2 linked regions of the Caulobacter sp. FWC2 genome follow. The protein of the gene in region 1 interacts with the protein of each later gene in a pairwise test. Links are inferred from orthologs where the notes say so. Each region holds a gene or a part of one and is shown on either strand. Other genes may lie near its edges.

The links.
Region 2: the proteins of CSW62_RS09120 (region 1) and CSW62_RS05300 interact in binary tests that used the Escherichia coli proteins (3 or more experiments, as listed by UniProt). The link is inferred for Caulobacter sp. FWC2 from one-to-one orthologs.

Annotation. Positions count from the first base shown.
Region 1 is NZ_PEBF01000001.1:1,860,289-1,874,366, forward strand. Bases 8,737-11,736 are described here. They hold CSW62_RS09120 (Gfo/Idh/MocA family protein), read left to right. Parts: upstream 8,737-9,630; coding sequence 9,631-10,842; downstream 10,843-11,736. Other genes in these bases: CSW62_RS09115 (SMP-30/gluconolactonase/LRE family protein), read left to right, coding at 8,737-9,724; CSW62_RS09125 (uracil-DNA glycosylase), read right to left, coding at 10,839-11,516; CSW62_RS09130 (NYN domain-containing protein), read right to left, coding at 11,518-11,736. In the rest of the region: CSW62_RS09075 (aldehyde dehydrogenase family protein), read right to left, coding at 163-1,686; bifunctional methylenetetrahydrofolate dehydrogenase/methenyltetrahydrofolate cyclohydrolase FolD, read left to right, coding at 1,783-2,676; CSW62_RS09085 (cytochrome c5 family protein), read left to right, coding at 2,676-3,029; CSW62_RS09090 (D-arabinono-1,4-lactone oxidase), read left to right, coding at 3,043-4,446; CSW62_RS09095 (Hpt domain-containing protein), read right to left, coding at 4,451-4,936; CSW62_RS09100 (NAD kinase), read right to left, coding at 5,041-5,823; CSW62_RS09105 (DUF2336 domain-containing protein), read right to left, coding at 5,880-6,968; glycerol kinase GlpK, read left to right, coding at 7,130-8,620; more of CSW62_RS09115, read left to right, coding at 8,690-8,736; more of CSW62_RS09130, read right to left, coding at 11,737-12,114; folK (2-amino-4-hydroxy-6-hydroxymethyldihydropteridine diphosphokinase), read left to right, coding at 12,163-12,651; CSW62_RS09140 (M13 family metallopeptidase), read left to right, coding at 12,745-14,078. UniProt on the Escherichia coli protein: Hydratase involved in the degradation of sialic acids. Catalyzes the reversible conversion of the dehydrated form of N-acetylneuraminate (Neu5Ac), 2,7-anhydro-N-acetylneuraminate (2,7-AN), to Neu5Ac.
Region 2 is NZ_PEBF01000001.1:1,095,915-1,109,839, forward strand. What follows is about bases 4,196-7,042. They hold CSW62_RS05300 (methionine ABC transporter ATP-binding protein), read left to right. Parts: upstream 4,196-5,031; coding sequence 5,032-6,054; downstream 6,055-7,042. Other genes in these bases: CSW62_RS05295 (prolyl oligopeptidase family serine peptidase), read left to right, coding at 4,196-4,902; CSW62_RS05305 (methionine ABC transporter permease), read left to right, coding at 6,051-6,710; CSW62_RS05310 (hypothetical protein), read left to right, coding at 6,721-7,042. In the rest of the region: CSW62_RS05285 (cytochrome c oxidase assembly protein), read right to left, coding at 1-681; CSW62_RS05290 (amidohydrolase family protein), read left to right, coding at 845-2,137; more of CSW62_RS05295, read left to right, coding at 2,446-4,195; more of CSW62_RS05310, read left to right, coding at 7,043-7,068; CSW62_RS05315 (hypothetical protein), read right to left, coding at 7,077-7,325; CSW62_RS05320 (MetQ/NlpA family ABC transporter substrate-binding protein), read left to right, coding at 7,465-8,280; CSW62_RS05325 (GntR family transcriptional regulator), read left to right, coding at 8,374-9,099; CSW62_RS05330 (TonB-dependent siderophore receptor), read left to right, coding at 9,232-11,649; CSW62_RS05335 (CynX/NimT family MFS transporter), read left to right, coding at 11,694-12,965; CSW62_RS05340 (TorF family putative porin), read right to left, coding at 13,051-13,743. UniProt on the Escherichia coli protein: Part of the ABC transporter complex MetNIQ involved in methionine import. Responsible for energy coupling to the transport system. It has also been shown to be involved in formyl-L-methionine transport.

The sequences.
Region 1 (14,078 bases):
TGAAGAGAAGAAAGACCTGAGGAAACTGGTGCCGGCGGAGAGGATCGAACTCCCGACCTTCGGTTTACAAAACCGCTGCACTACCGCTGTGCTACGCCGGCATGGGCCTGTGACCCGAGGTGAGGGCTTATGCCGTCTGCGAGGGCGGACGGCAAGGGCGCGCTAAAGATCGAACCGCACCCCCTGGGCCAGCGGCAGGGCGCCGGAGTAGTTCACCGTCGCCGTCTGCCGGCGCATGTACTGCTTCCAGCTGTCCGAGCCGCTCTCGCGACCACCGCCGGTCTCCTTCTCGCCGCCGAACGCGCCGCCGATCTCGGCGCCGGACGGACCGATATTGACGTTGGCGATGCCGCAGTCGCTGCCGGCGGCCGACAGGAAGCCCTCGGCCTCGCGGACGTCGTTGGTCATGACGCAGGACGACAGCCCCTGGGGGACGTCGTTCTGGATCGCGATGGCTTCGTCGAAATCCCCATAGGGCACGACGTGCAGCAGCGGGGCGAAGGTCTCGCGCTGCATGCAGGCGGTCGCGGCCGGCAGGCGCGCCAGGGCCGGGCGGACATAGTAGGCGTCCGGGTGCTCATCGATCAGCAGGCGCTCGCCGCCGGCGATGGTCCCGCCCTCGGCGCGGACCTGGTTCATGGCTTCGACGAAGGCGTCATAGGCGGCCTTGTCGATCAGCGGGCCGAGCAGCGTCGCAGGCTGGCGCGGATCGCCGACCGGCAGGCGCTGGAAGGCGGTCTCGACCGCGTCGGCGACCTTGTCGACCAGGCTCTCGTGGACGATCAGGCGACGCAGGGACGTGCAGCGCTGGCCCGCCGTGCCCGCCGCCGAGAAGACGATGGCGCGCAGGGCCAGCGACAGGTCGGCCGAAGGCGTGACGATCATGGCGTTGTTGCCGCCCAGCTCCAGGATCGAGCGGCCGAACCGCTCGGCCACCATCGGGGCCACGGCGCGGCCCATGCGGGTCGAGCCGGTGGCGCTGACCAGGGCGATGCGCGGGTCGCGGGCCAGGCGCTCGCCGGCGTCGCGGCCGCCCTGGATGACGGCGCAGAGACCGTCGGGGGCGTCCTCGAACCGGGCCAGGGCGCGCTGCAGGATGGCGTGGGTGGCGAGCGCGGTCAGCGGCGTCTTCTCGGACGGTTTCCAGATCACCGGATCGCCGCAGACCAGGGCCAGGCAGGCGTTCCACGCCCAGACGGCGACCGGGAAGTTGAAGGCGCTGATCACCGCCACCGGACCCAGCGGATGCCAGGTCTCGCGCATGGCGTGGCCGGGACGCTCCGAAGCGATGGTTAGGCCGTGCAGCTGGCGCGACAGGCCCACGGCGAAGTCGCAGATGTCGATCATCTCCTGGACCTCGCCGGCCGCCTCTGAGGCGATCTTGCCGGCTTCCAGGGTGACCAGGGCGGCAAGGTCCGCCTTGGCGGCGCGCAGTTCCTCACCGAACAGCCGGACCAGCTCGCCGCGACGCGGGGCGGGGACGACGCGCCAGGCGGCGAAGGCGCGGCAGGCCGCCGAGACCTTGGCCCCGATCTCGCGGGCGTCGTCGAAGGTGACCTGGGTCAGGACCTGGCCGTCGATCGGGCTGCGCGCCGCGTGACCGGCGTCGGCGGGCAGGGCTGGCACGCCGAGCCTGGCCAGCAGTTCGCGGGCATGGGCGGCGGGAGTCGGAAAAGACTGGGTCATGGCCTGAGCACACGCCGGGGCCGAACCTGGGTCAACCCCTCGACATTGCGAGTCTCGCCGCCAGCGTTTAGGGACGGGCCAGGCAGGAGAAGCACCATGGCGCAGGGCAAACTCATCGACGGCAAGGCCTTCGCGGCGGATCTGCGGGCGAAGATCGCCGTAGAGGTCGCGCAGCTGAAGGCCCAGCACGGGCTGACGCCAGGTCTGGCCGTGGTGCTGGTTGGCGAAGATCCCGCCAGCCAGGTCTATGTCCGCAACAAGGGCGAGCAGACCGAGGCCGCCGGCATGTATTCCGAGACCCACCGCCTGCCGGCCAACACCTCGCAGGACGACCTGCTGGCCGTGGTCGCCAGGCTCAACGCCGATCCGAAGATTCACGGCGTGCTGGTCCAGTTCCCGGTGCCGGCCCACATCAGCCAGATGGACGTCGTGGCGGCCCTGTCGCCGGACAAGGACGTCGACGGCCTGACCGTGACCAATGCCGGCCGCCTGGCCAGCGGCCTGCCGGCCCTGGCGCCCTGCACGCCGACCGGCTGCATGATGCTGCTGAAGGACGTGATCGGGGATCTCTCGGGCAAGACCGCCGTGGTCATCGGCCGCTCGAACCTGATGGGCAAGCCGATGGCCCAACTGCTGCTGGCCGCCGACTGCACCGTGACCATCGCCCACTCGCGCTCCAAGGACCTGCCGTCGATCGTTCGCCAGGCCGACATCGTCGTCGCCGCCGTCGGCCGGGCCGAGATGGTCAAGGCCGATTGGGTTAAGCCGGGCGCGGTGGTGATCGACGTCGGCATCAGCCGCTTCCCGGCCCGCGATCCTGAAACCGCCGCGGCCGGCAAGACCCGGCTCGTCGGCGACGTCGCCTTCGACGAGGTTCGTGAGGTCGCCGGCGCGATCACGCCGGTCCCCGGGGGCGTTGGGCCCATGACCATCGCGTGCCTGCTGGCCAACACCGTGACCGCGGCGAAGCGCCTGTCGGGGATCGCCTGATGCGGGTGGCGTTGGTCGCCGCCGCCCTGATCCTGTCGGCTTGCGGGGCCAAGACACCGCCGCCGCCGACACCAGAGCAGGCCCTGGCCTTGCGCCCGGCCGACGCGCGCCTGTCGGGCCTGTACGAGACCTCCTGCCACGCCTGCCACGCCATCCCGGGCACGGGCGCGCCTCTGGTCCACGACCGCGCCGCCTGGGACCCGCGCTGGAAGCAGGGCGAGGCGATGCTGCTGGACCACGCCATTCAGGGCTACAACGCCATGCCGGCGACCGGTCAGTGCGCGACTTGCACCCCGGCCGATTTCCAGGCCCTCATACGATTCATGGCGGGGCGCGAAGACTCCGCGAAATAGAGGCGGGGAAGCCATGATCTCCAGGCGCGGAGCCCTGATCGCGGGCGGGACGGGCGCGGCGGTAGTCGCAGGCGGCGGTGTCGCCGCCTATAAGGTCGCCACCGGAGACAAGCCGGAACCGCCGTCGCCGCCCTCGGTCGACGCCCAGGGCAAGCTGCTGTGGCGCAACTGGTCCGGCGTCCAGCACGCCTATCCCGCCGCCCGCCTGGCGCCCAAGGACGAGGACGAGCTGGCCACCGCGCTGAAGGTCGCCCAGGCCCCGATCCGCCCCGTCGGCGCGGGACACTCCTTTACCGCCCTGGCGCCCACCAACGGCACGCTGATCTCGCTGGATGCGATCTCCGGGATCGTCGGCTGGGAAGGTGACGAGGCGATCGTCCGCACCGGCACGCGGCTGGGCGCCCTGGGTCCCATGCTGGCCGAGAAGGGCCGGGCGCTGCCCAACCTGCCGGACATCAACAAGCAGTCGCTGGGCGGCGCGCTGGGCACGGCCACTCATGGCACGGGCGCCAGGATCCAGGCCATGCACGGCAGCGTCACGGGCCTGCGGCTGGTCACGCCCTCGGGCAAGGTCATCGACGCCGACGCGACCAAGAACCCCGAGGTGTTCCAGGCCGCGCGCGTCTCGCTGGGCGCGCTGGGCGTCATCACCCAGGTTCGGATCAAGACCAGCGCCAACCGGCGCCTGCGCCGCCGCGTCTGGCTGGAGCCGTTCGAGGAGGCCCTCGCCAAGGCCGACGAACGCTGGGCCCAGCACCGCAACTTCGAGTTCTACGCCGTGCCGTTCACGGGATTGGCGGCCAATATCAGCCACGACGAGACCGACGATCCGGCCGAACCGCGCGGCCCGGACCAGGACACCGAGTTCCTGCAGGCGCTGCGGGGACTACGCAACCTGCTGGGGTTCGCCACGCCGCTACGCAAGGCCGCCGCCCACGCGCTGCTATCGACGGCCAAGCCGGAGACGGCGGTCGACGAGGGCTGGAAGCTGCTGTCGACCGAGCGCCCCGTGCGCTTCAACGAGATGGAGTTCCACCTTCCCGTTGAGAACCAATTGAAGGCGCTGGAGGAGGTGGTTGGCGCCATCGAGAAGGAGCGCCCGGACGTCTTCTTTCCGATCGAGGTGCGCCGCATCGCGCCGGATGACGCCTGGCTGTCGCCGTTCCAGGGCGGGCCGCGCGGCTCGGTGGCGGTGCACGCCTATTACCGCGACGACTTCACGTTCCTGTACACCTTGATCGAGCCGATCTTCCGCCGCTACGACGGCCGCCCGCACTGGGGCAAGCTGCACACGCTGAACGGCGGCCAGCTGGAGGCGATCTATCCGCGCTGGAAGGATTTCCTGGCGGTCCGGCAGGAATTGGATCCGGACGGCCGTATGCTCAATCCCTACCTGAAGGGCCTGTTCGGCCTTTGAGCGACTACGCCGCGCTGCCCAGATACTCGGTGACGCGGGTTTCCAGCTCGGTGACCAGCGCCTTGCCGACCGGGTGCGTGTCGACCTTGATGTCGTCGCGCACGCAGGCCTTGATCGCGTCGATGTGGGCGTCGACCAGGAACATCGGCGCCGACAGGCGGGTGTCCGGATCATCGATCAGCTTGCAGAGCGAGGCGGCCAGACGGGTGATCAGCGGGAATTCGTAGGTGGCGCCCAAGCCCTTCAGGTCGTGGGCGCGCAGATAGAGGGTCTCGACCGTCTGGGCGTTGAGGCCCGCGGTGCGGACGTCCTGGCGAGCGGCCTCCAGCTTGACGATCTCGTCGTTCAGCCATTGGGCGAAGTTGCCGGACAGGCTCTTCAGAGCCGCCTCGGCCTTGGCGATGGCCGCCATGTCGATGCCGCCACGCCCGCCCACCTTGAGCTTGAGCATGTTCGGCACCTGGATCACTTCAGCGGTCTTGTTCGTCACGGGCGCCTCCCCCAGCGGCGGATCGTTGGGTAACGGCTAACATAGCAGGCGTTAATATTAGATGAGACGCCGCTTTCTGCGACCCAACGTCTCACGTACCAGACTTAGGCAGAGAACTGCTCGGCCAGAACTCTTTCCTCGAGGCTGCGGCCGGCGTCGAAAAGCATCGATAGAGAAGTGCCGCGATCTTCGGAGATGTGCACCTCCAGCACGTCGCGAACCTCGAAGTTGTCGGCCACGGCGCTGACCGGGCGCTTGTCGGCTTCCAGGATCTCGAAAGTGACCCGCGAGGACTGCGGCAGCAGGGCGCCGCGCCAGCGGCGGGGACGGAAGGCGCTGATGGGCGTCAGGGCCAGGACCCGGCCATCGATCGGGATGATCGGGCCGTGGGCCGAGAGATTGTAGGCCGTCGATCCGGCCGGGGTGGCCAGCAGGGCGCCGTCGCAGACCAGTTCGCCCATCCGCACCTTGCCGTCGATCGAGATGCGCAGCTTGGCGGTCTGGCGCGTCTGGCGCAGGAGCGAGACCTCGTTGATGGCCAAGGCTCGGTGCTGCTTCCGATTCGAATCGATGGCGACCATGGCCAGCGGATGGATGACGGCGCGTTCGGCGGCGTTGATCCGCTCCAGCAGGCCGTCCTCCGAATATTCGTTCATCAGGAATCCGACCGAGCCGCGGTTCATGCCGTAGATCGGCGTCTGGCTGGCGATCGCCTCGTGCAGGGTCTCCAGCATGAAACCGTCGCCGCCCAGCGCCACGATGACCTGGGCGTTCTGGTCGCCGACATCGCCATAGCGGGCCATCAGCCGTTCCCGCGCTTCCTGGGCTTCGGGTCGGTCGCTGGCCTTGAAGGACAGGCGAGTCACGAAGGGTTGCGCTTGGTACATGCGGCCAAGTGGCGGGAAGCCTACCGGCTTGTCAAACGACCGATGAGGCCGTCGGATCAGGCCTGGCCGACGGCCTGGCGGAAAGCCATGCCGGCGATATCCGGCGTGAAGGGGCCAAAGGCGCTGGCGGCGCGGCGTACGCCCTCATCGCCGCCGCCCGGACGGCCGCCGTTCAGCTGGCGGACATGCTCCAGGATCGTCGGGAAGACGCTGCGGTCGATGCCCACGGCCGAGCAGGCCAAGGCCAGCAGCTCGGGACGGCCGCTGTCTATGGCGCGGCGGATCTGCACAGGCTCGAACTTGCCCAGGCGCGCCAGGGCCATGACGAACAGCTGCAGCCGGCCTTCGCGCAGCACGCGCAGCAGGTAGCCTGGACGCAGCTGGCCGGCGGAATCGAGCTTCTCGATCAGCGAGCGCTCCATCTCCTCGCGGTCCTCGTCGAGCTCGACCGGGCCGATCGCCTCGCTATTGGCGTCGCCGCGATGGGCCGCGTGCAGGGCGTCGTGGACGGCGGCCTGCATCTTGGACGGATCCAGCTGGAAACGCGCCGTCAGGGCGTCGCGCAGCGCGCGGCCGACCAGCAGATAGAGCTGCTCGGCCAGATCGGTGGAAAGCTTCGGATGCCGGGCCAGGGGCGAGCGCAGGGCGACAACCTCGCGCGAGCGATTCACCAGCCGGCCCATGGCGTCGGGCGAGATCTGGGCGGTGTCGTTCGAGGCCAGGGCGGTCAGTACGGCCGGTTCGTCGCGGCTGATGATCGCCTCGACCACCTGCGCCTGCAGGTGCGGGCGGCGGGCGATCTCGATCTGATGCTCCAGCGTCGCCTGGACCAGCAGGCGGATCAGGTCGTGATCCTGCAGCACCGGGCTGCGGGCGATGATCGGGCGGGCGATGTCGATCTCGTCCAGCGCCATGATGTTGATCAGGGCCGAGGGCGCCCAGTCGGCGTCGGCCAGGCGTTCGGACAGCCGGTGGCGAATGTCGCGCTCGGCCTCGACCACCAGGGTCATGAAGATGGAATTGAGCAGGGCCTGGACGTCGGGGTCGGTCGGCTCGCCGCTGGCCTGGCCGGCCTCGCAGAGATCGATGATCCCGGTGAGCAAACGTTCACGATCGCCAGGCTCGCGACTGCGGGCCAGCTTCATGAGCGATGCTATCTCGACGGCTTGGATGGCCCGCCTCCTTCGAATCCGGAAGACCCGATCAGGATGACCTTGCGGCCCCCAAATGAAAACATGCTTAAACAGGCCAAGAACACCGATGCGTCCTTGCGCGTCGAGATGTCGCGAGCGCAAGCGGAGGATATGTGACTCAAGACCTGATCCTGGCCCTGGACCAGGGCACGACCAGCACCCGGGCCATCCTGTTCGACCGCGCGGGCCAATCCCTGGGTGAGGCCTCGCGTCCGCTGCGCCAGAGCTATCCGCACGACGGCTGGGTCGAGCATGACGCCGAGGAGATCTACGCCGCCTGCGTGGCGGTGCTGCGTGAGGTGGCCGAAACCTCGGGCAGGGCGGACGCCATCGCCGCCATCGGCATCACCAACCAGCGCGAGACGGTGGTGGTCTGGGACCGCGCCACGGGCCGTCCGATCCATCCGGCCGTCGTCTGGCAGGACCGCCGCACGGCCGAGGTCTGCGCCACGCTGAAGACGGCGGGCCACGAGCCGCGCGTCACCGAGGTCACGGGCCTGCTGCTGGATCCCTACTTTTCGGCCACCAAGATCGCCTGGATCCTCGACAGGGTTCCCGGCGCGCGGGCTCGGGCCGAGGCGGGCGGCTTGCTGTGCGGCACCATGGACTGCTGGGTGATCTGGCGGCTGACGGGCGGGGCGGTGCACGCCACCGACGCCACCAACGCCTCGCGCACCCTGTTGTTCGACATCGCCGCCCAGGACTGGTCGGCCGAGATGCTGGACCTGTTCAAGGTCCCCGCGCCGCTGCTTCCCAGGGTGCTGGACTGTGTCGACGACTATGGAGAGACGAGCACCGAGTTGCTGGGGCGCCCCGTTCCGATCCGCGGCGTGGCCGGCGACCAGCAGGCGGCGCTTATGGGGCAGGGCTGCGTCGCGCCAGGCCAGATGAAGGCCACCTACGGCACCGGCTGCTTCATGCTGATCAACACGGGCGAGGCGCGTCCGATCTCGCGCTCGCGCCTGCTGACCACCGTGGCGGCGCGGGTCGGCGGCAAGACGACCTACGCCCTGGAAGGCTCGATCTTCGTGGCCGGGGCGGCGATCCAGTGGCTGGGCGAGGGGCTGGGCGTCACGGGCGGCCCGCGCGCGGCCGAGGCGCTGGCCCGGGCGGCCAAGGCCGACCACGGCGTCGTGGTGGTGCCGGCCTTCACCGGCCTGGGCGCGCCCTGGTGGGACGCCAAGGCGCGGGGCGGCATCTTCGGCCTGACCCGCGACGCCGGCTTGCCGGAGATCGCCGCAGCGACCTTCGACGCGTGCGCCTTGCAGAGCCGCGACCTGATCGAAGCCATGCGCGCCGACGCGCCCTCGGCTTTCGGGGAAGCCGCGCAGCTACGCATCGACGGCGGCATGTCCAAGAGCGTCTGGTTCTCGCAGCGACTGGCCGACCTGACCGGAATGTCGGTGCGCCGCGCCAGCTACCAGGAGACCACGGCCCTGGGCGCGGCGTTGTTCGCCGGGGTGGGCGCGGGGCTCTATGCCTCGGTCGAGGAAGCGGCCGAGGCCAGTCCCGCCGCCGAAACCCTGTCGCCGTCGATCAAGGACCACGAGCGCGAGGCCGCCTACGCGCGTTGGCTGGATGCGGTGCCGCGTGTGCGACTTTAGTTGAACCTTGGTTGCGGTAACATCGACGTCGCCTCATAACCCTCTGACAAAGAAGAAGCGGAGATCGCCATGACCACCCGTCGCGCCGTACTGGGCGCCGGAGCCGCCCTGATCGCTGGCGGACAGGCCCTGGCCGCTTCGCCGGCCTATCCGAAGATCGGCAAGATCCGCCGCCTCTCGCCGGCGCTGGACGCCATCCTCGACGCCCATGCGCCGATCGAGCAGATCGCCGATGGGATCACCTGGGCCGAGGGGCCGGCCTGGCACTGGGAAAGCAAGTCCCTGCTGTTCTCGGATGTGCCCGGCAACGTCATGTACCGCTGGACGCCCAAGACCGGGAAGACCGAGTTCCTCAAGCCCTCGGGCTATGACGGCCCGCCGACCAAGATCTTCCGCGAGGCCGGCTCGAACGGCGCGATCATCACCCTGGCCGGGGACCTGGTCATCGCCGACTGCGGCAATCGCGGCCTGGCCAAGGTCGACCTGGCGACCAAGAAGAAGACGGTTCTGGCCAGCGTCTACAAGGGCAAGAAGTTCAACAGCCCCAACGACCTGGTCGAGGTCCGCGACGGGCCGCTGAAGGGCTCGCTCTACTTCACCGATCCGCCCTACGGCCTGGACGGCGGCGACGCCTCGCCGGCCAAGGAACTGGCGTTCAACGGCGTCTACCTGCTGCGTCCCAATGGCGAGGTGGCGCTGGTCGACGACACGCTGTCATTCCCCAACGGCGTGGGCCTGTCGCCGGATGGCAAGCGGCTCTACGTCTCGATCTCGGACCCCAAGCGGCCGGTGATCATGGCCTATGATCTTGGCGCGGACGGCCTGCCCAAGTCGTCAAAGGTGTTCTTCGACGCTGCGGAACTGCTGAAGGCCGGCGGGCCCGGGCTTCCCGACGGCATGAAGGTCGACGCCAAGGGCAACCTGTTCGCCAGCGGGCCGGGCGGGATCATGATCCTGACGCCGGAGGCCAAGCTGCTGGGCGTCATCGAGACCGGCGGGCCGGCCGCCAACTGCGCGTTCGGCGAGGACGGCAAGACGCTGTTCCTGACCTCCAATCACATCGTGGCGCGGGTGCGGACCAAGACGTCTGGCCTGGCCTGGTAGGAGAGAGAAGCATGGACGAGATCAGCAAGCGGACATTCCTGGCGGCTGGTCTCGCCGCCACGCTGCCCCTGAGCGCCCCCTCTCTTGAGGCAAGGGCAGCAGAGCCCGGCCGCAAGCTGGGCTACGCGATCCTGGGCCTGGGCTACTACGCCACCAAGATCATCATGCCCCACTTCGCCGAGTGTGAGCACTCCAAGCTGGTGGCCCTGGTCAGCGGCACGCCCGAAAAGCTGAAGACGTTCGGCGAGCAGTACGGCATCCCGGAAAGCCACCGCTACAGCTACGAGACCTTCGACAGGATCGCCGACAATCCGGACGTCGACATCGTCTACGTCATCACGCCCAACAGCCTGCACCGGGTGTTCACCGAGCGGGCCGCAAAGGCCGGCAAGCACGTGATGTGCGAGAAGCCGATGGCGACCACCTCGGCCGACGCCGAGGCGATGATCGCCGCCTGCAAGAAGGCCGGCCGCAAGCTGATGATCGGCTATCGCAGCCGCTTCCAGGCCCACAATATCGAGGCGATCAAGCTTTCACGTGACGGGGCCTTCGGGCCGGTGCGGACGGTGACGACCGACCACGGCTTCACGATCGGTAACCCGGAGCAATGGCGGCTGAAGCGGGCGCTGTCCGGCGGCGGCAGCCTGATGGACATCGGCATCTACAGCCTGAACGCCGCCCGCTACCTGACCGGCGAGGAGCCCGTGGCCGTCAACGCCATGGAGTCCACCGACCACGCCGATATCCGCTTCAAGGAGGTGGAAGACATCATCAGCTTCCAGCTGCTGTTCCCCTCCGGCGCGGTGGCCAACTGCTTTTCCACCTACAGCACCAACTTCAACCACTACCGCGTCAGCGGACCCAAGGGCTGGGTCGAGCTGGAGCCGGCCACCAGCTATCAGGGCCAGACGATGCGGGCGCAACTGAACGGCCAGACCGCCCCGCGCGAGCCGGCAGCCCAGCCGAAGAACCAGTTCTCGGCCCAGCTGGACCACCTGTCCGAGTGCATCCTCACCGACCGCGAGCCGATCGTCCCCGGCGAGGAGGGCCTCAAGGACATGCGCCTGATCGAGGCCATCTACCGCGCGGCGCGCGAAGGGCGGACGGTGAAGGTTTAAGCGGTTTCGTCCAGATAGGCCTTAACCCGCGCGAACAGGTCCTCGAACATCGGCGTGGTCAGGCGGCCGGTGTTCGTGTTCAGGCGCGAGCAGTGGTAGCTGTTGAAGATCCGATAGGGGCCAGCCTGGAACTCCGAGCCGTGGCCGGGAACCCCCGCCGAGGCCTTGAGGCCCAGGGCCTTCAGCACATTGCGCCGCGAGACGTCGCCCAGGGTGACGATGGCCTTCAGGTTCGGGAACATCTCCAGCCGCGCGGTGAGGAACGGGCGGCAGTTGTTCTCTTCGGACGTTTCGGGCTTGTTGCCGGGCGGGGCGCAGCGGACGGCGTTGGTCACCGCCGCGCCGACCAGCCGCAGCGAGTCATCGGGCCGCGCCTCGAACTTGCCGGTGGCGAAGCCGAACTTGATCATCGTGTCGTAGAGCAGCGTCCCGGCATAGTCGCCGGTGAACGGCCGGCCCGTGCGGTTGGCGCCCTTGCGGCCAGGGGCCAGGCCCGCGACCAGCAGGCGCGCGTCCTTGTCGCCGAACGAGGGGGCGGGGCCGTTGAACCAGTCCGGATAGAGCGCCTGGTTCTCGCGGCGATAGGCCACGAGGCGCGGGCACAGCGGGCAGTCGCGCGGCGGCTCGGCGGGGTTGGGCACGACTTCGCCGACGATGTTGGAGGTCTGGCTCATCTCAATACTCGTCGTCGGCTTCACGTTCGGCCAGGGTGCGGGTGTCTGCCGCCGGGCGTGGCTGGACGCGCTGCGGGCGGCCGATGATGTTCCCGAGATCGGCGAGGTCGACGAAGTTGTCGGCCTGACGGCGCAGATCGTCGCTGGTCATCGGCGGCTGGCTCTTCATGGTCGAGACCACGGTGACGCGGCGGCCCTTGCGCTGGACGGCCTCGACCACGGCGCGGAAGTCCCCGTCGCCGGAGAACAACACCAGGTGGTCGGCGGTCTCGGCGATCTGCAGCATGTCGACGGCGATCTCGATGTCCATGTCGCCGCGCCAGCGCTTGCGGCCCTGGCTGTCGGTGAACTCGCGGGCGGGCTTGGTCACCAGGGTGAAGCCGTTGTAGTCCAGCCAGTCCACGAGGGGGCGGATCGGCGAATAATCGTCGTTTTCAGCGATCGCGGTATAGTAGTAGGCCCGGATCAGGACGCCGCGCTTTTTGAACTCGTCGAGCAGCTTGCGGTAGTCGATGTCGAAGCCCAGGGACTTGGCGGCGGAATAGAGATTGGCGCCGTCGATGAACAGGGCCAGACGGTCGGTCGGATAGAAGGTCACGGTAATCCCTTGAAAAATCAGGTCGCTCGAAATGACTTGGACGAGGCCGTGATCGTGGCGCTCGGCAGCAATCTGCCCGGACCCTATACGAGTCGCGAGGCGCTGTTGGAAGCTGCCCTGACGGCTCTGCCGGACGTGGGACTGACTCTGACGACCCGCTCGACCTGGTGGAGCTCGGCGGCGTGGCCCGACCCCGCCGGTCCCGAATATCTGAACGGCGTGGCCCTCGTGACCACCGACCTGTCGCCCGTCGAGACCCTGGCGGCGCTTCACACGATCGAGGCGCGCTTCGGAAGGGCGAGGGGCGAGGCCAACGCGCCGCGCACCCTGGATCTTGATCTCATCGCCCATGGCCGGACGGTGCTGGATGGCGACCTGGTCTTGCCGCACCCGCGCGCCCACGATCGGTTGTTCGTGATGGGGCCGCTGGCCGAGCTGGCCTCGGCCTGGGTCCACCCCGTCAACGGCGAGCCGGCCTTCCGGCTGGCGGCAAACGCCAGCGTCGGTCGCGACGCGCGCTCCATTGCCAAGGTTTAATTTCCGGTCGGATGAAGCGGCGCCCATAGTCCGGCCAAATTTCGGCGCCCCATTCCCTGCAAAGCGTCCCGCACGCTCATCTGGACCACGCACATGACCCTGACCCGTTCGCTGCTCGCCTGCGCCGCCGCGTGCGCGCTGCTGACCGCCGCGCCCGCCGCCTTCGCCCAGGCCCAAATGGCGGCCAGGAGCGGCGTCGACCTGACCTCGATCGAGAAATCCATCAAGCCGGGCGACGACTTCTGGACCTACGCCAACGACAGGTGGGTCAAGGCCCACCCGATCCCGGCCGACCGCAGCAGCTACGGCATCACCGCGGTGATGGTCGATGAGGCCAACAAGCGCACGGTCGACCTGATCCAGGACGCCGCCAAGGGCGGGGCCGGCGACGGCAAGAAGGTCGGCGACTACTACGCCAGCTACATGGACGAGGCCGGCATCGAGACCAAGGGCCTGACGCCGCTGAAGGCCGACCTGGCCCGCATCGCCGCCATCAAGGACAAGACGCAGCTGGCCAAGGTGCTGGGCGGCAATATCCGCGCCGACGTCGACGCCCTGAACGCCACCGACTTCTATACCGACAACGTGCTGGGGCTGTGGGTCTCGCCGTCGTTCGACGACACCAGCAAGTACGCGCCGTTCCTGTTGCAGGGCGGCCTCGGTATGCCCGACCGCGAATACTACGTCTCCGACAAGGCCTCGATGGTCGAGGCGCGCGCCAAGTACCTGGCCCATGTCGAGAAGATCCTGACCCTGGGCGGCGTCGCCAACGCGGCGGCCAAGGCCAAGGCGATCGTGGCGCTGGAGACCCAGCTGGCCCAGGCCTCGGGCACGCGCGCCGACAGCGCCGACGTCCAGAAGGCCAACAACAGCTGGACCCCGGCCGACTTCGCGGCCAAGGCCCCTGGCCTGGACTGGACGGCCTTCTTCGCCGCCGCCAAGCTGTCGAGCCAGCCGCGCTTCATCGTCTGGCATCCGACCATGGTCACGGGCCTGGGGAAGGCCGTCGCCGGCGTCTCGCTGGAGACCTGGAAGGACTACCTCACCTTCCACCTGATGGACCACTACAGCAACGTCCTGCCCAAGGCCTTCGTCGACGAGCGCTTCGCTTTCTACGGCCAGGGCCTGCAGGGCACGCCGCAGCTGTCGCCGCGCTGGAAGCGGGCCGTCGGCTCGACCAACGCCGTGCTCGGCGAGGCGGTCGGCAAGCTCTATGCCGACAAGTACTTCTCGGCCCAGGCGAAAGCCGAAGTGACGGCCATGGTCGACAACATGAAGGTCGCCTTCGAGAAGCGCATCGACGGGCTGGACTGGATGGACCCGGCGACCAAGGCCGAGGCCCGCAGGAAGGTGGCGGTGCTGAAGGTCGGCGTCGGCTATCCGGATGCGTGGCGCGACTATTCCGCCTATGCGGTGGTGCGCGGCGA
Region 2 (13,925 bases), 770 kb from region 1 along the record:
CAGCGCCGAGCCCAGATAGACACCCGCAGCCGGTATCCACATGATCAGGCCGGCGATCTGCTGATCGTCCAAGGGGCTAAGGCCCCAGGCGAGCGTGGTCAGGGCGTGGGGGGCGTAGAGGGCGCGCGGCGCGAAGGTCAGGATCGCGCCCAGCAGGCCCATCAGGACGGTGGTGGCGAGCAGCGCGGTGATCGCGCCGCCCGGCCGCGCCGCCCGAACCGCGCGCCACGCCCCCGTCGCGGTCGCCAGCAGGCTGGCCTGCATCAGGGCGTAGACCAGATCGTTCGACATTGCCGCGGCGTAGGCGGCCGGCGCATGCCAGACCCAGAACACGGCGACGAAGCCGCTCGTCCAGACGGCGAGATGGGGCGCTCGCGCGGGCCGGGGCAGGGCCCAGGCGATCAGCGGCGCGACGGCCGCGACCAACAGCACGTGATGGACGGTGCGGGCCGAAAACAGCGCCGAACTCAAGGCGCAGAGCGGCGAGACGAAGGTGATGGCCAGGATCAGCACGGCCCCGGCCGCGAGCCCCCGGCGCTCTGTCGACACCGCCGCCAGCAGCCCGGCCACCAGCGCCAGGAGCGTCAACGCCACCGGGTCGAGGTTCCACCGCGTCCATAGCTCGGCCGGGATGGGACCCGCGCCGCAATAGGGCGACCAGAGGCGATCGGCGTTGGACATATGTCGGTTCCGGTGGCGTTCCAGCTTGCAAATCCCTAGCGGGCGGCGACGTTCCCAAGCGGCGGCCAAGCCTGAACCGGGCCCCGCCATCACCGAAGCCTCGACACCGCGCGCCCGGGTGCTAGCGTCACCGGCTCAAGTTTGTGACGGGGACGAGAACGACATGCATGTGGGGATCAAGGCTGCGGCTCTTGCCGCGGGTATCGGGGCGGTGGGCGTTCTGGCGGCGGGAACGGCGAGCGCCGCCCAGGTCGAGGCGGTCAGCGCCGCGCGGCTGCTGGACGTGGCCAGCGGCAAGTATGTCGACAATCCGCTGGTGATCGTCACCGACGGCCGCATCACCAGCATCGGCAAGAAGGGCGACGCGGTTCCCGCCGGCGCCAAGGTCGTCGACCTGCCGGGCGCGACCCTGCTGCCGGGCCTGATCGACATGCACACCCACATCGACGGCCTGGCCGAGATCGGCGGCTATAACAGCCTGGAATACAGCGACCGGTTCTGGAGCGTGGTGCAGGTCGCCAACGCCAGGAAGACGCTGGAGGCGGGCTTCACGACCATCCGCAATGTCGGCTCAGCCGACTTCGACGACGTGGGTCTTCGCGAGGCGATCGATGGCGGCTACGTGATCGGGCCGCGCATCGTCACGGCGACCTGGGCGATCGGGGCGACTGGCGGCCACTGCGACTCGACCTTCTTCCCGCCGTCGATGGACGAGAAGGGCCCCTACAACATCGACAGCCCAGACGAGGCGCGCAAGGCGGTCCGGACGCTGAAGAAGTACGGCGCCCAGGTGATCAAGATCTGCGCGACGGGCGGGGTGTTCTCGCGCGGCGACGAGCCGGGCCAGCAGCAACTGACCTATGACGAGATGCACGCCGTGGCCGACGAGGCCCACATGGCCGGCATCAAGGTCGCCGCCCACGCTCACGGCGCGGCGGGCATCCGCGAGGCGATCAAGGCCGGCATCGACACCATCGAGCACGCCAGCCTGGTCGACGACGAAGGCATCAAGCTGGCGGTCCAGCACGGGACCTACTTCTCGATGGACATCTACAACACCGACTACACCCAGGCCGAGGGCAAGAAGAACGGCGTGCTGGAGGATAACCTGCGCAAGGACCGCGACATCGGCGAGATCCAGCGGCAGAACTTCAAGAAGGCTCTGAAGGCCGGGGTGAAGATGGTCTACGGCACCGACGCCGGGGTCTATCCGCACGGCGACAACGCCAAGCAGTTCGCGGTCATGATCCGCTATGGCGCGACGCCGCTGCAGGCCATCCAGTCGGCGACGATCACCGCCGCCGAGGCGCTGGGCCAGACCAAGGACGTCGGCCAGGTCGCCGTCGGCCGCTGGGGCGACATCATCGCGGTGGCGGGTGACCCGCTGGCCGACGTGACGACGCTGGAAAAGCCGGTGTTCGTGATGAAGGGCGGCGCGGTGGTGAAGCAGCCGTAGGGCCCTAAGCCTCCTTCAGAGGCTATGCGGGGCCGCCGGAAGCGCTGAGCTTGCGGCGGTCCCGGCTTTCCGCAGCGCTGCGACCAGAAGGACCGTCAGGTTAGGCCGAAAGCCGAGGTTTCCCGACCGACACGATGTTGCGGTCAAGAAACCGAATTCCGCCGACTTGCGCAAAAAATGGTGCGCGATCTCGGTGCTTGCCGCGAAATTGTGACTAAATTCGGTTCCCTTTCCGCTATGGGGTGCATAATCATGCCTCCCGTTCGGCGCGCCGGTTCAACGCCGCGCCTCAAGTGAGGGGCCCCTGCATGTTCCAGACTTCCTTCCGGCGCCGCGCGATCGCGCTGGCCGCCTCGGTCGCCTTTTCGGCGCTGTCCGTCGGCGCGGCCTGGTCGGCCGATGGCTACCAGACCCCGCCCGCGCCGATCGCCCAGATCCTGGACGCCGCACCGACCCCTGGCGTGAGCGTCAGCTCGGACCGCAAGACCCTGGCCCTGCTGGGCCGCGAGAACCTGCCCTCCATCGCCGCCGTCTCCGAGCCGATCCTGCGCCTGGGCGGCAGCCGCATCAATCCGCGCACCAACGGCCCGATCGAGGCGCGCGCCATGTGGCTGAACAGCCTGTCGTTCGAGGACGTGGCGACGGGCAAGGTCCGCGCCGTGAGCCTGCCCGCCGGCGCCCGTTTCCTGTCGCCCAGCTGGTCGCCGGACAGCTCGAAGATGGCCTTCGTGCTGGACGCCAAGGCCGGCCTGGAGCTGTGGGTTGTCGACGTGAAGACCGCCGCCGCTCGCAAGGTCACCGAACCGGTCGTCAACGCCGTGTTCGGCTCCGGCTATGACTGGCTGCCGGACGGCTCGGGCCTGGTGGTCCAGACCATCCTCACCGGCCGCGGCGCCGCTCCGGTCCAGACCGTCACGCCGACCGGTCCGACGGTCCAGGAGTCCAAGGGGCGCACCGCCGCGATCCGCACCTATCAGGACCTGCTGGCCAACGCCCATGACGAGGCCCTGTTCGACTACTACTTCACCTCGCAGCTGACCCGCTACGACCTGGCCGACGGCAAGGCCACGGCGATCGGCAAGCCAGGCGTGATTTCCAGCGCCTCGATCTCGCCGGACGGCAAGTACATCCTGACCAACCGCCTGAAGCGGCCGTACAGCTATCTGGTGCCGGCGGGCCAGTTCCCGACCGAGATCGCGGTCTCGACCATTGACGGCCAGCCGGTGAAGACCCTGGTCGACCGGCCGCTGGCCGACACCTTGCCGCCGGCCTTCGACGCGGTGTCGACGGGCGTGCGCTCGGTCAGCTGGCGCGCCGACGCCCCGGCCACCCTGGTCTGGGCCGAGGCCCAGGACGGCGGCGACCCGCGCAAGAAGGTGACGATCCACGACAGCGTGTTCTCGCTGGCCGCGCCGTTCAGCGCCGCCCCGACCAAGATCATCGACCTCGAGCAGCGCTATCGCGGCATCGACTGGGGCAAGAGCGACTTCGCCCTGCTGACTAGCCGGTGGTGGCAGACCCGCAACCAGAAGCTCATCGCCATCGATCCGTCCAAGCCCGGTTCGGGCCGCGTGATCCTCGAGCGCAACTACCAGGACCGCTACAACGACCCGGGCCAGGCCGTCAGCCGCCGCAACGCCCAGGGCGAGGACGTCCTGCACTTCACGCCAGATGGCAAGGCGGTGTTCGTCACCGGCGCGGGCGCGTCGGCCAAGGGCGAGTTCCCGTTCGTCGGCCGCATGGAGCTGGCCGACGGCAAGACCACCAAGTTGTGGCAGGCCGAAGGTCCATACTACGAGGTCCCCGTGGCCATGGCCGACGAGGCCGGCAAGTCGGTGATCACCCGTCGCGAAAGCGCCAAGGACCAGCCGAACTACTACATCCATGCCGTGGCCAAGGGCGCCAAGGCCAAGGCGCTGACGAGCTTCCCGGACCGCGCCCCGCAGTTCGCCGGCGTGACCAAGCAGACCATCACCTACAAGCGCGCCGACGGCGTGACCCTGTCGGGCGTGCTCTATCTGCCGGCCGGCTATGACAAGGCCAAGGATGGCCCGCTGCCGCTGTTGATGTGGGCCTATCCGGCCGAGTTCACCGATGCGGCCGTCGCCGGCCAGACGGTGGACGAGGGAAACCGCTTCACCCGTCCGGCAGGCATCAGCCACCTGTTCCTGCTGACCCAGGGCTACGCGATCCTCGACAACCCCTCGTTCCCGATCATCGGCCAGAACGGGGCCGAGCCGAACGACACCTATGTCGAGCAACTGACCGCCGACGCCAAGGCGGCCGTGGACGCCGTGGTGGCGCTGGGCGTGGCGGATCGTGACAAGATCGCCGTCGGCGGCCACAGCTACGGCGCGTTCATGACCGCCAACCTGCTGGCGCACACCCGCCTGTTCCGGGCCGGCATCGCGCGCTCGGGCGCCTACAACCGCACCCTGACGCCGTTTGGCTTCCAGGCCGAGCAGCGCACCTACTGGGATGCGACCGACACCTATACGAAGATGAGCCCGTTCACCTACGCCACGGCGATCAAGGACCCGATCCTGCTGATCCACGGCGAGGCGGACGACAACTCCGGCACCTTCCCGATCCAGAGCGAGCGTTTCTACGCCGCGTTGAAGGGGGCCGGTGCGACGGTCCGCTACGTCACTCTGCCCAACGAAGCCCACGGCTATCGCGCGCGGGAATCCACCGGCCATACCCTGTGGGAGATGTCCCAGTGGATGGACAAGTACGTGAAGAACGCTCCGCCGCGCGCGAAGTAGTTCGGATCAAGGGGTGAATGTCGGAGGGGCGGGCGGTCTTCAAGGAGCGCTCGCCCTTCTTACGTTTGCTTGACCCTTCCGGCCGCGTGAGCGATCACCCAGCCCCGCTTCCAAAGGACCCCTGCGCCCGTGATCGCCTTCGAGGCCGTTTCCAAGATCTATTCCGCCCAAGGCGGCGCCAAGGGCGCCGCCAGCGGCCACGCCGCCTTAAGTCAGGTCTCGCTGTCGGTGCAGGCCGGCGAGGTGTTCGGCGTGATCGGCGCCTCGGGCGCGGGCAAGTCGACTTTGATCCGGCTGATCAACGGCCTGGAGACGCCGACCGGCGGCAAGGTCGTGGTCGACGGCGATGACGTCGCGGCCCTGGGCGTCGAGGGCCTGCGCGCCCTGCGCCGCCGGGTCGGGATGATCTTCCAGCACTTCAACCTGCTGTCGGGCAAGACGGTGGCTCAGAACGTCAGTTTTCCTTTGAGGCTGGCTGGCCGTCCGGCCAGCGAGGTCAAGGCGCGAACGGCCGAGCTGCTGGAGCGCGTCGGCCTGACCGCCCACGCGAACAAGTTCCCCGCCCAGCTTTCGGGCGGCCAGAAGCAGCGCGTCGGCATCGCCCGGGCGCTGGCCACCAACCCCAAGGTCCTGCTGTGTGATGAGGCCACAAGCGCCCTCGACCCAGAGACCACCGAACAGATCCTCGACCTGATCTCGGGCCTGAACCGCGAGCTGGGCCTGACCATCGTGCTGATCACCCACGAGATGGACGTGGTCCGCCGCGTCTGCGACCGCGTCGCCGTGCTCGAAGCCGGACGGGTCGTGGAGGAGGGCGCTGTCGAGCAGGTGTTCCTGCATCCGGCCAGCGACACCGCCCGCCGTTTCGTGCGCGAGGCGGATGGTGAAGTGACGGCCGCCGCCGGCGTCGATGGCCGCGTGGTGCGCCTGACCTTCCGGGGCGAGGCGACCTACAGGCCGGTGCTGGGCGAGGTCGCACGGACCACCGGCGTCGACTATTCGATCCTGGGGGGACGCATTCACCGCCTGCGCGAGACGCCCTATGGCCAGCTGACCCTGGTCCTGACCGGCGGCGACGTCGCCGCGGCCATCGCCCAGTTCCAGGCGGCGGGCGTGCGCGTGGATGAACTTTCCGGGGAGACCGCCCGATGAGCGCCTCGAATATCGACTGGCCCGAGATCGGCCAGGCGACCGTCGACACTCTGTCCATGCTGGGCGGTTCGCTGGTGCTGACCATCGCGCTGGGCCTGCCGCTGGGGGTGATCCTGTTCCTGACCGGCAAGGGCCAGATGCTGGAGAACAAGGTCGCCAACGGCTTGCTGTCGCTGCTGGTCAACGTGCTGCGCTCGGTGCCGTTCGTGATCCTGCTGATCGTGATGATCCCGCTGACCGTGGCCCTGGTGGGCACGTCGCTGGGCGTGGCCGGCGCTATCCCGCCGCTGGTGGTGGGCGCGGCGCCCTTCTTCGCGCGGCTGGTGGAGACGGCCCTGCGCGAGGTCGACAAGGGCGTGATCGAGGCCAGCTTCGCCATGGGCGCCAAGCGGCGTCAGGTGGTGCTTGGCGCGCTGCTGCCCGAGGCCTTGCCGGGCTTGGTCGCCGCCGGGACCGTCACCGCCGTGGCCCTGGTCTCCTACACCGCCATGGCCGGCGTGGTCGGCGCGGGCGGCTTGGGCGACCTGGCGATCCGCTTCGGCTATCAGCGTTTCCAGACCGACGTGATGATCGTCACCGTCGTGCTGATGCTGGTGCTGGTCCAGGTGCTGCAGATGATCGGCGATGCGGTGGTGCGCCGCGTTTCGCACAAGTAGGCTTCAAGAGATGACCGACGATACCGACACCGACCTCCACTGGGACGCCGCCTTCGCCAAGAGCATGCTGGGCAAGACCCTGCTGATGAACCTGACTTTTCTCGACGAGGACGGCGAGGTGGCCGAGCGCCAGCAGTTCTTCGGTGTGGTCATCGACGCCACCGAGGACGAGGGCATCGTGCTGGACCTGCTGGGCGAGCACGACGGCGACACCTACACCCTGCCGCCGCAGACCTCGGCCATCGCGGCGGCCGAAGCCGGCGTCACCACCCTGGCCGGCGAGTCGCCCGACTTCGTGGCCAACTGGGTTGTCCACGGCGAGCCGGACGTGCCGGAGCCCGCCAACGACGAGGACTAGATCTGGTACTAAGCCTGGTCGAAGGGGTGCGGCAGGCGGCCGGCCTTGAACAGGATGTCCGGGTTCTCGTCGTAGTCGCCCAGCTCGACGTCGGCGCTGGCCGAGAAGGCGACGACGCCTTCGCGCAGCGGGGCCAGGCGCTCGGCCTTGCGGCGCGCCTCTTCCGCCGTCTTGCAGCCGATCTGCTGCTCGGCCTTCAGGCCCTTGCCGCGCCCGGCGATGTAGGCTTGGACGATGTGGACGGTTTCTTTGGCCATCCCCACTCAAGCGGCCTGTTTGGAGGCGGGGTCAAGCAAACTCCAGGCGGCGGCTTCGTAAGCGCTCGACGCACCCTCAGGAAATCTGATTTCCTCCAACACGGCTGAGCGGGCAAAAGCCTACCTGTCAGATCGATTTATGGAGCCGTTCATGGCCGCCCGCCGCGCTTTCCTCGTTCTCGGCCTCGCCGCCATGGCCCTCGCTGCCTGCGGTCCGAAGGAGCCCAAGGCCAGCGCGCCGAACACCCTGACCGTGGCCGCCACCGCGATCCCGCACGCCGAGGTGCTGGAGTTCATCAAGCCGAAGCTGGCCGCCGAAGGGCTGAACCTCGAGATCAAGGTGTTCAACGACTACGTCCAGCCCAACACGCAGGTGGCCGAGAAGCGCATCGACGTGAACTACTTCCAGACGCTGCCCTATCTGAACGAGTTCAATCGCGAGAAGGGCACGAACCTGGTGACGATCACCGGCGTGCACGTCGAGCCGATCGGGGCCTATTCGTCCAAGTGGAAGTCGATCGCCGAGGTCCCGAACGGCGCGACCGTGGCCATTCCCAACGACGCCAGCACCGAGGCTCGGGCCTTGATCCTGCTGGCCAAGAACGGCGTGATCGGCCTGAAGAACGCCAGCGACCTGTCGACGCTGAAGGACATCACCAGCAACCCGAAGAACCTGAAGTTCAAGGAGCTGGAGGCGCCGGCCCTGCCGCGTATCCTCAATCAAGTCGACCTGGCGGTGATCAACACCAACTACGCCCTGGACGCCAAGCTGAACCCGTCCAAGGACGCGCTGATCGCCGAGGACAAGACCAGCCCGTATGTGAACTATCTTGTCGGTCGTCCGGACAACAAGGACGACCCGCGCGTCAAGAAGCTGGCCGCCGCCCTGACCTCGCCGGACGTGAAGGCGTTTCTGGCGACCAAGTACAACGGCGCGGTGGTGCCGGCGTTCTAGCTAGTCCACCGCCCCGCTTTGCGGGGGCGGACGTGACTAGAAATGTCTGACATTTCACACTACCTATCAGCGACCGCCGCTCACGGATCGCCCATGGCCTCGCCTTCGCTCAACGCCGCTCGCACCCTGGTGCTGGACGTCGCCAACTCCTCGGGACTCGAGGATTGGTCGCCGGACCTGCAGAAGACCAAGGTCTATGAGCGGATCCTGCTGGACCTGATCCTGGGCGCGCTGCCGGCCGGATCGCGGCTGGACGAGCAGTCGCTGGCCGCGCACTACGACACCGGCCTGGCCGGGGTGCGCGACGCTCTTGGCCGCCTGGCCCTGGAGGGTCTGGTGATCCGCCGGGCCCGCTCGGGCACCACAGTCGCGCCGCTGGACCTGGTCGAGCTGCGCCAGGGAGATGAGGCCCGGGTGCTGATCGAGCCGCACTGCGCCAGCTTGGCCGCCAAGCACGCCTCCAAGGCCGAGGCCCAGGCGATGTACGAGGTTTTCGCCGAGGGCGAGGCGGCCGCCAGGACCTGCGACCTGCCGGCGCTGGTGGCCATGGACCTGCGTTTCCACGCTTTGGTCGCCCGCGCCTCTGGCAACCTGGCCCTGGCCCGGATCCTGATCCCGCTGCAGCACAAGGCCGCCCGTTTCTGGGTGTTCTCGTTCAACGGCGCCACCGAGCAGGAACTGCTGGACGAGATCGAGGAACACCGTTTGGTCGCCCGCGTCATCGCCGGCGGCGACGCCGAGGCCTCGCGCAACGCCATGCTGCGGATCCTGAACGTTCAGCCCGAGGCGCAGACGCGACCGCACGTAGGCGCGGCCTAGCCCCATCAAACCTGCGTCTTTCCTGCCACAGCGCCTTCGCAATCCTAACTGAAATGTCAGAAGACCTTTTGACCAAGATCAAGACATACCCAGATATCGGACCTTGACCGCAGGGCCTTTCCGCCTCGCGGCGTGAAGGCCGAAACTCCGATGTCGTCCAGAAGCGCTCTACTGTCCGCCAGCGTCTTGGCTCTTTCGAGCATGACTGCCTTGGCGGCGCATGCGGAAGACCAGTTGGCCGATCAGGTCGATGCGGTGATCATTGTGGCGCGCGACAAGGCGGGCCTGCTGGAGAAACAGCCAAGCACCACCGTGTTCGGCGTCGCCAAGCCGCTGATCGAGACGCCGCGTTCGGCCAGCCTGGTCAGCGACGTGACCCTGGAGCGCTACGGGGTGCTGACCCTGGACGGCGTCACCAAGGTCTCGCCGGGGACCCATACCGCCAGCTTCTACGGCGTCCCCGGGTCGCTCAACATTCGGGGCACCCTGGCCGAGAACTACTTCCGCGGCTTCAAGCGCGTGGAGAACCGCGGGACCTATTCGACCCCGATCGGCGGGGCCTCGCGCATCGAGATCCTGCGCGGACCGCCAACCCCGGTCTATGGCGCCGGCAAGGTTGGCGGCCTCGTGAACTTCATCCCCAAGTCCGCCCGCGATGAGGGCCGCTTCCTGGCCGAGCCGGAAGGCGAGATCACCGCCACGGTCGGCAGCTACAACAAGAAGCTGATCACCGGCCAGTTCGGCGCGCCGGTGAACCTGGGCGCGGTAGAGGGCGGCGTCCATGTCTATGGCGAGGCCGAGGACAGCCACAGCTACTACAAGGGCATCTATCCGCGCCGACAGATCCTGGAGGTCTCGTCCGACTTCGATCTCGGAAACGGCTGGAGCACGGCGCTGGGCGGCATGGTGTTCCACTCGTCCGGCGACGTGCAGACGCCCGGCTGGAACCGCCTGACCCAGGACCTGATCGACAACCGGACCTACATCACCGGCCGCGACACCTCGCTGGTCGACGCCGACCGCAACGGCAAGCTGACCCCCAACGAGGTGGGCTCCTACCCTTACGCCAGCGCGCTCTACATCCCCTACTACGGCTTCCCCAGCACCGACGCGGCCCACACCCTGGACACCGGCGTCGGCATGACGAAGCTGGATCGCCGGACGGTCTATATCAGCGCGGCCGACTTCTCGAAGACCAACACCCAGACGCTCTATTTCGATCTGGCCAAGGACCTGGGCGAGGACCGCTCGATCAAGCTGCAGCTGTTCCACGATCGCCTGGAGAACCGCCGCTTCGTCTCCTACGGCTACCCGGCCACCACCGACGCCAAGGTCAGCGAGATCCGCCTGACCTCCGCCTTCCCGACCGATGTCGGCGCCGTCCACGCCCGCACCCTGGTCGGCGGCGCGCACCGCTGGTTCGAGGGCCGCCGCCGGGAGAGCTTCAACAGCGGCCTGATCGCTCTGGACCGCCGCGACATCAGCTTCGGCGCCACGCCGACCGACACCATCGACAGCCCGTTCGACATCGAGCCTGGCAATGTCGGCCTGCAATGGGAGAACGACAACCGTTCGACCTGGAAGCAGACCGGTGTCTTCTTCACCTCCGACATCGAGGCCGGGCGTTTCAACCTGGTGCTGGGCGGCCGCTGGGACCACTACAGCGTCGGGAGCCAGGACACCGGCGTTCTCAGCTACGTCATCGCCGGCAAGCAGGCCGACGACCGGAACAAGGCGACCTGGAACGCCAGCCTGACCTACAGGCTGCCGATCGGGCTGATGCCCTATGTCAGCTACGCCAAGGCCGCGGCGCTGGAGATGAGCCAGGCGGGCGACGTCGCGCCGAACTTCGTGGCCGACGGCTCGTGGCTGTCGCGCTCGGACCTGACCGAGGCCGGCGTGAAGTTCCAGCTGCTGCGCGGGACGCTGATCGGCTCGGTCGCCGCCTACAGGCAGAACCGCACCCAGGTGACCGGCGCCATTGCTCCGCCCGTGGTGCAGGGCACGCGCGCCAAGGGCGTCGAGGTCGAGGTTCGCTGGCTGGCGTCGGAGCATCTGTCCTTCACCTTCGCCGGCAACAGCCAGCGCACGACCATCAAGGGTCCGGACGCTTCGTTCCAGTACATCCCGGCCTATACGGCGGGCGTCCCTGGGGCCCAGGGCTATGGCGGCTCCTACGTCGTGTGGAGCTTCGCCGGACTGCCCGGGAGAAGCGGCGACTACGCCTACACCCTGATCCCGAAGTCGGTGGTCAGCCTGTATGGGACCTACACGAGCAAGGGCTATGACTGGGGGCAGGCCGGGGCGACGGTTGGCGTCAGCCATGTCAGTCGCACGGCGGGCACGGTGCAGAACGCCGTGCGCTATCCGTCCTATTCCCTGGTCAACGCTTCAGCTTTCGTGAACCGTGGGCCGTACACCCTGTCGGTCAACATCGATAACCTGCTCAACAAGTTCTATTTTACCCCCGACGCCGACACCTACGCCAACCTCGGCGCCTTGCCGGGCAAGGGGAGGGAGTGGCGCGCCACCCTGAAGCGGACGTTCTGATCGTGACGACACCTTTGTCTGAAGCTCTCCCGCGAGGCGGGCGAGTGGCCTCTGACGACCGCTTCCGCCCGTGGCTGCTGCTTGCGGCGTTCAGCCTGCTGCTGTTCCTGATCACCGCCTCGACCTACGGCTCGCTGGGCGTCGTGCTGCCGGCCATGATCGGCGAGTTGAAGTGGAGCTTCACCGAGGCCTTCCTGGGCTTCGCGGTGCTGGGCGTCTTCACCGGCGCCTCTTCGTGGCTGCCGGCGATCCTGATCCGCCGAATCGGCGTGCGCGGCACGCTGCTGCTAGGCGCGGCGGTGCTGGCGGCCGGGTTCCTGGGCTTGGCCAATTCCGAGAGCCTGCTGAGCTATTATGTCGGCGCGGCGGCGTGCGGCGTCGGCTTCCAGATGGCGGCCCTTATTCCCGGCACCCACGTGCTGTCGTCGCTGTTTCGCAAGCGCGCCCTGCCGTTCGGCGTCTATTTCACCTTCGGCTCGCTGGGCGGCGTGGCCGGGCCGTGGATGACCCTGACCCTGATGGGCATGAGCGGCAATGACTGGCGGGCCTATTGGATCGTTCAGGCGGTGCTGGCCGCCGTCGTCGGCCTGGTCTGCGCCCTGATGGTCGGCGGCTCCAAGTGGCTGAGCGACGCCGCGCACGAGGTCGATCTGGAAGTCGAGCAGGAGGCCCGCGAGGCGCCGGCCAACGCCCGCGTCTACCGCACCCCGTACGAGTGGACCGTGCCCCAGGCCCTGCGCACGCCGCAGTTCTACATTCTGGTCGCCGCCTATTTCAGCCATCTGCTGGTGGGCGTGACCGTGGCCAGCGTCTCGGTGACCCATCTGACGGAACTGGGCGTCGCTGCGGGCGTGGCCTCGGTCACTGCGGCGGCGATCGCCGCCAAGATGCTGAGCCTGGAATCGCTGATGCAGACACTGGCCCGCCTGGCCGGTGGCGCGCTGGGCGACCGGGTCGATCCGCGCTGGCTGCTGATCTTCGCCCAAGGGATGCTGGTCGTCGGCCTGCTGGCCTTGGCCAAGGCCGCGAGCCCAGCCCTGATGCTGCTCTACGCCATCGGCACGGGCGTGGGCTTTGGCCTGACCGTCCTGGCCGTGACCGTGCTGCTGCTGAACTATTACGGCCGCCAGTCGAACCTGGAGCTGTTCTCCCTGACCTGCCTGGTCGGCGCGGTCTCGGCGGCGGGGCCGTTCATCGCCGGCGCGATGCGTGACCGGCTGGGGAGCTTCTCGCCGACCTTCGAACTGTTCGCGGCGGTGACGGCGGTGGTGTTCGTCGCCGTCCTGACCATGCGGCCGCCCAAGGCGCCGGCCTGACCGACAAAGAACCTGGCAGACCAAGAAAAAGCCGCCCCGGCGAACCGGGGCGGCTTCGTCTTTTCGTCTCTAAGCTCGAGCGAGCTTAGAACGCGGCCTTCAGGCTGACGGCCACGCGGCTGTCATAGATCTTGCCGAGGCCATGTTCGTCGGTATCGTGGTAGCGCACGTCGACGGTCAGGTTTTCACCGACCAGGTAGCCGACGCCGACATTCCAGGTGTTGTAGCTGGTGTAGTTCTCGATTTCCTGGTGACCGACGGCGCCCGAGACGGTGAAGCGCTTGGTCAGCGGCAGGGCGGCGTTACCTTCGACGTAGGTCGCGTCGCCACCCTTGCCCGGCCATTCCGGCGAGTAGTAGACGGCGGCGCCCAGGGTCGCCGGACCGAAGGTGTGCGAGGCGGCGGCCTTCAGCTCGGTGTAGCTGTTGGCGCCCGGCGCACCGTTCTTGTCCTTGCGGTAGCCGTAGTACAGCACGCCGAAGTCGAACGAGGTGTCGCCCAGGGTCGGCTTCACGCCGGCATAGATGTCGACTTCCAGGTCCGGATCCTTCACGCCGAAGTCGACGTTCGAGCCCCAGACGCCGGCGTAGAACGTGCCGTAGGTCAGATCCAGGCCGCCTTGGATGGCGGGATCTTCCTGGGTCTGGCTGATGCCGCGGAAGACGTAGTCGCTGGTGAAGGCGATGTTCGGCGAGAGCTTCAATTCTTGGGCCATGGCGGCGCCCGAGAGGGCGACGGTGGCGGCGGCCGCGACGAGCGCGATCTTCATGGTTTTCATTTTCTATCCCCTTATCTGTGTCGTTCCCCCGGGCTGTGGACCCGGAACCCCGACGCGCGCCTGCAAGCGCTTGCGTCCCCAAGGATTAGTTGAGGGCGTATGCTTTGTTGCAACCGAGGGACTCGAAGCGCCAGCAAGATCGGCGCCCAAAGCTCAAAGTTTGAGCGCGGTGTGACGCTTTT